Regions from separate parts of the Pseudoalteromonas sp. P1-11 genome, predicted to be linked through region 1. Evidence: predicted binding sites of a transcription regulator. Region 1 holds the regulator's gene; the other holds the start of a gene.
What was found. Region 1 encodes MetJ, which represses methionine synthesis genes. Its sites were predicted from a motif close to TAGACGTCTAGACGTCTA; they were not measured.
Positions count from the first base shown of each region.

Region 2: a site for MetJ is predicted at 1,661-1,678, ahead of metA (homoserine O-succinyltransferase). Genes of this name have one in related genera too.

Region 1 is NZ_LJSP01000005.1:206,536-209,731, forward strand. It holds gene metB (cystathionine gamma-synthase) at 1-1,179, opposite strand, end outside; gene metJ (met regulon transcriptional regulator MetJ) at 1,448-1,768, shown strand; gene AN390_RS11420 (malic enzyme-like NAD(P)-binding protein) at 1,830-3,071, opposite strand.
Region 2 is NZ_LJSP01000002.1:138,724-141,919, reverse strand. It holds gene AN390_RS03340 (homocysteine S-methyltransferase family protein) at 1-647, opposite strand, end outside; gene metA (homoserine O-succinyltransferase) at 637-1,584, opposite strand; gene ettA (energy-dependent translational throttle protein EttA) at 1,819-3,196, shown strand, end outside.

The DNA of each region.
Region 1 (3,196 bases):
ACGTCCTACATTTTTATTTTGCCCAGGTTTAACTAAGTTAAATACACGCTCAAAATCAGCAAGTAGGTCTTCTACATCTTCAATACCGACCGAAATACGAATTAGCGTATCGCCCACACCCGCCTCTAAACGTGCTTGAGCGTCCATACCTGCGTGAGTCATGGTCGCAGGATGACAAATTAAACTCTCAACCCCACCTAACGATTCTGCTAAGCTAAATTCTTTAAGGCTTGTTAAAAACGCCGCGGCATCATTCACATCGCCTTTAATATCAAAACTAACCATACCGCCAAACCCAAGCTGTTGAGCTTTAGCAAGCGCATGTTGAGGATGCGATTCAAGGCCTGGGTAGTAAACTTGGCTAACATACTCAGAGCTTTCTAGGTATTTAGCAATTGCCAGGGCATTTTCTTGGTGCTGTTTTAAACGCACATTTAAAGTACGTAAACCACGTAACGTTAAATAGCTATCAAATGGTGCGCCGGTAATACCAATGTTATTGGCCCACCAAGCAAGCTCATCACCAAGCTCTTGTGTAGCAGCAACAACTGCACCGCCTACAACATCAGAATGGCCGTTTATATATTTAGTGGTTGAGTGCACAACAATATCTACGCCAAACTTAATTGGGTTTTGTAATGCCGGTGATAAAAAGGTGTTATCGGCGGCCACTAATGCACCGCACTGTTTTGCTATATCCGTCACGGCTTTAATATCCGTTAGGCGCAGCACAGGGTTACTTGGTGTTTCTATCCAAATTAATTTAGGTTTAATGGTTAAAATTTGCTTTAGGCTTTCTGGTTTAGTTAAATCAAGCACTTTAAGTTTAAGCAAGCCGCGCTTTTCTAACGACGTAAATAAACGGTAGCTGCCGCCATAACAATCGTGAGGAATAACCAATGTATCATCGTTATTTAATAACTGTGTGGCTAAGTGCACTGCTGCCATGCCCGTAGCAGTAATAACTCCGCGTGCGCCACCTTCAAGCTCTGCTAGAGTGTTAGCTAAAATATCGCGATTAGGATTACCACTGCGTCCATAGTCGTATGCGCGCTTAGTATCAAAATCGGCAAACGAATAAGTCGTCGATAAATAAATTGGCGGTACAACGGCGCCATGATGTTTATCGGCATCAACCCCATTTCGTACAGCAATGGTTGCTTTGTTTTTTTCGCTCATATTCGTCACCTGATTAATTTGGATGTTTAGACGTCTAAAAGAGTAAGTTATCCATTATAATAAGTCAAAGCTTTTAAAGCTCTAGATGGCTAAAAATAACAGACGCGTAAAACTTCAAGAAAGCTGTATTTACTATTACAGCCAGCTTATTAAGATAGATTGCTATCTATTATTTGACTATCTTTTTTAAAACGATAGAATTTCACGCATATTTACACGCTTTTTACGCCGTGTGAGAAATTAATAATCTGAGGCAACGATACATCTTATGGCTAAATGGAATGGTGAGTATATTCACCCATACGCAGAACACGGGAAAAAATCAGAGCAAGTTAAAAAGATCACCGTTTCGATCCCGCTAAATGTATTAAAAGTATTAACTGATGAGCGTACACGTCGTCAAATAAACAACCTGCGTCATGCAACAAACAGCGAGTTACTATGCGAAGCGTTTTTGCATGCTTTTACAGGCCAGCCATTACCTAATGATGATGACCTACGTAAAGATAACGCAGAAAAAGTACCTGAAGAAGTTAAAAAAATAATGCAAGAAATGGGTTTAGAAGTGCCTATTTTAGACGAAGAATAAAACGTCTTTTTAAACAAAAAAACCTCAGCATGCTGAGGTTTTTTTGTTTCAGCGCTATATATTACGCCATATAATTTTCCGGTAAGTCAATTTGTGCCACGCCCGATTCAACAGCAGCAATAGCAACCGCCTTGGCTATACGTGGTAATAAACGCGGGTCCATAGGTTTAGGAATAATGTAATCAGCACCAAATTCGAGCTTTTCTACACCCGCTGCTTTTAATACTTGCTCAGGCACTGGCTCTTTAGCAATACTACGAATAGCTTCGACAGCGGCTATTTTCATTTCATCGTTAATTGCGCTTGCACGTACATCAAGTGCACCACGGAAAATAAACGGGAAACATAAAACATTATTAACTTGGTTAGGGAAATCAGAACGCCCCGTTGCCATAATTAAGTCTTTACGTGCACTGTGCGCAAGCTCAGGTGCAATTTCAGGATCTGGATTTGAACATGCAAACACCACTGGCTTATCAGCCATAAGTTTTAGATCTTCAGGTGCAAGTAAGTTAGGACCCGATACACCTACAAACACATCAGCATCAGCAATTACATCTTGTAGAGTACGCTTATCGGTATTGTTAGCAAAAAGCTGTTTGTATTCGTTTAAGTCATCGCGGCGAGTATGAATAACCCCTTTGCGGTCTAGCATATAAATATGTTCGCGCAGTGCACCACACTTAATTAACAGCTCCATACAAGCAACCGCTGCAGCGCCTGCACCTAAACATACAATAATGGCATCTTCTATTGATTTGCCCTGCACTTCTAAGGCGTTAAGCATACCTGCCGCAGTTACAATAGCGGTACCGTGTTGGTCATCATGAAAAACCGGAATACTGCAACGCTCAATAAGTGCTTTTTCAATTTCAAAACACTCTGGCGCTTTAATATCTTCTAAGTTAATGCCACCAAACGTATCGGCAATATTAGCCACTGTATTTATAAAGTCTTCGGTGGTGCGATGCTTAACTTCAATATCAATAGAATCTAGGCCAGCAAAACGTTTAAATAAAAGCGCCTTACCTTCCATAACAGGTTTAGAGGCTAATGGCCCCAAATTACCCAAGCCTAAAATTGCCGTACCATTACTGATCACCGCAACCATATTACCTTTACCGGTATATTTATATGCATTGGCTGGGTCTGCTGCAATTTCGCGCACAGGCTCTGCAACACCAGGGCTGTATGCTAATGCTAAATCTTGCACCGTCTCGGCTGGTTTTGTTAGCTCAATGCTGATTTTGCCTGGAACGGGGTGAGAGTGGTAGTGTAATGCTTGTTCACGAAAATCTGACATAACGCGATGGTATCCTGCAATTTAAGTTAAGTGAGAGGGAGTATGGGGCTAAGATACTCTTATTATTTTTAAATTCCAAGCAATATCAGGTCTATCCTGTTATATGCTATATCCGTTAATTTTAA
Region 2 (3,196 bases), on a different contig from region 1:
ATTACGGGTAATGTGCGCCCTGCTTGCTCAAACGCTTCTTCTACTGCGAATGAGGCAGCTTTTGCATTTAGCGTGTCGAAAATGGTTTCGATAAGTATTAAATCAGCGCCGCCTTCCATTAATGCAAGGGTAGACTCAACATACGCAGTAACCAGCTTATCAAAGGTAATATTACGATAGCCTGGGTCGTTTACATCTGGCGAAATTGAGCAGGTTTTAGAGGTTGGCCCTAAAACACCGGCTACGTAGCGTGGTTTTTCTGGGTTTTTAGCGGTGAACTCGTCACATATTGCGCGTGCGAGTTTGGCCGACTCTAAGTTTACCTCACGGCTTATGCTTGCCATGTCGTAATCTTCCATCGAAATGGTGGTTGAGTTAAAAGTATTGGTTTCAATAATGTCTGCACCGGCGGCTAAAAAGCTGCGGTGTATATTGGTTATTAACTCAGGTTTTGTAAGGCTTAATAAATCGTTATTGCCTTTAATTAGTACGTGCCAGTCTTTAAAGCGCTCGCCTCGGTAGTCTTCTTCTTCAAGCTTGTGAGTTTGGATCATGGTACCCATGGCACCATCTAAAATTAAAATACGCTCTTTTAATGCAGCGCTTAATTCGCTGTGTTTATTATTGTTTTGCACGTTATTCGGCATAGTTGTTAGTCCTCACATCTTGGCTAACTAAATTAATATCATAAGGGGTCGTTTGGTACACGTAGTAATTTAACCAGTTCGAAAACAGTAAAAAGGCATGGCTTTGCCACGTTTTTGACGGCTTTTTGCTTGCATCGTTATCTGGAAAATAGTTTTCGGGTTTTGGCGCATCAGGGCTTTTTTGTAAATCGCGCTCGTACTCTGCTTTTAATGTGTCGGCATCGTATTCTGGGTGGCCGGTTATAAACACTTGGCTGCCCGACTTATTTTTCATTAAGTAAGCGCCTACTTTTTCAGAGCCTGCCAGCACGACTATATCGTCGCAGGTATTTATTTTATTTATATCTATGTGGCCATAACGTGAGTGCGGCACTAAAAAGGTGTCGTCGAAGCCACGAGTAAGTGCCCCGTGATCAAAGTAACACTGGTGAGTAAACACACCACAAAGTTTATCTTCTTTTAAATCGCGTTTTAAATTGTAACGATGATACAACGCGGCATGCGCCGCCCAGCACGAAAACAGCGTAGAGGTAACGTGCTGCTCTGCCCAATCAATAATCACTTTTAGCTCATCCCAGTAGGCTACATCGTCGTATTCAAGGTGTGCGAGTGGCGCGCCGGTAACAATTAACGCATCGTAGTTATTGTCTTTCACTTCTGAAAAATAACGGTAAAAGGTATCTAGGTGCTCTTCTGAGTTGCTACTACTGCGATGCGTATCTAGGCGCAGTAGCTCTACATTTACTTGTAAAGGAGAATTGGCAAGCAAACGAATAAACTGCACTTCGGTTTCTACTTTATTAGGCATTAAATTTAAAATAGCCAAACGCATAGGACGAATTTCTTGCGTTTTTGCGCGACTTTTTGGCATTACAAACACGTTTTCTTCACGTAAACGGGCAATAGCCGGTAGCTCGTCTTTCACTGTAATTGGCATATTTTTTACTCCTGCTCATAAAAACCGAGAATTTATACGCTCTCATTATGAACAGTATGCTAAAAATATCAACCTCTAGATGTATAGATGTCTAAATGAAATTTATTCATGATTTTATACTTTATCAACCTACAGCCATTAGCGCTTTAAAACCCGCCATTCGTTGACTGTTTCACCCGTGAGCCACTACAATACAATATTGAAATTTTTATTATTATTTGAAGGCTTTCCTCCATGGTTTTACCTGATAAGTTTATATTCTCGATGAGTCGAGTATCTAAAGTTGTGCCACCTAAGCGCACAATTTTAAAAGATATTTCGTTGCACTTTTTCCCTGGCGCTAAAATTGGTGTGCTTGGTTTAAATGGTGCTGGTAAATCTACATTACTTCGCATTATGGCCGGTGTTGACCAAGACTTTGAAGGTGAAGCCCGCCCTCAACCTGGTACTAAAATTGGTTACTTACCGCAAGAGCCAGTACTGGACGAAAGCAAAACAGTACGCGAAATAGTTGAAGAAGCTGTTGGCGAAGTAAAACATGCCCTTAATCGCCTTGACGAAGTGTACAACGAGTACGCAATGGAAGACGCTGACTTTGACGCCCTAGCAAAAGAGCAAGGCGAGCTTGAAGCAATCATTCAAGCGCACGATGGTCACAACATCGATAACGTTTTAGAACGCGCTGCTGATGCACTTCGTTTACCTGAGTGGGATGCTAAAATTGAGCACCTTTCAGGTGGTGAGCGCCGCCGTGTTGCTATTTGTCGTTTATTACTCGAAAAACCAGATATGCTTATTCTCGATGAGCCTACTAACCACTTAGATGCTGAGTCGGTTGCTTGGCTTGAGCGCTTCTTACATGATTACGAAGGCACTGTTGTGGCGGTAACGCATGACCGTTACTTCCTTGATAATGTTGCTGGCTGGATACTAGAGCTTGACCGTGGTGAAGGTATTCCGTGGGAAGGTAACTACTCTTCTTGGCTTGAGCAAAAAGATGCGCGCTTACAACAAGAGCAAAAATCTGAAAAAGCACGTCAAAAATCAATTGCTCAAGAGCTTGAGTGGGTGCGTTCAAACCCTAAAGGTCGCCAAGCTAAGTCTAAAGCGCGTATGGCGCAGTTTAGCGAGCTACAGCAATCTGATTACCAAAAGCGTAACGAAACTAACGAGCTATTTATTCCACCTGGCCCGCGTTTAGGCGACCAAGTGCTTGAAGTTAATAACTTACGTAAGAGTTTTGGCGATCGCGTATTAATCGACGATTTAAGCTTTAGTATGCCAAAAGGCGCGATTGTGGGCATTATTGGTGCCAATGGCGCGGGTAAATCAACCCTATTTAAAATGCTAAGCGGCGAAGAGCAACCAGATAGCGGCAGCATTAGCGTAGGTGAAACTGTAGAGCTTGCAACGGTTGATCAGTTCCGTGGCAATATGGACGAAAGCAAAACTGTATTTGAAGAAATATCTGACGGACAAGACGTACTAAAAATTGGTAACTTTGAGTTCCCAAGCCGTGCATACGTTAGCCGCTTTAACTTTAAAGGTAACGATCAGCAAAAGTTTGTAAAAGACTTATCAGGTGGTGAGCGTAACCGTTTACACCTTGCTA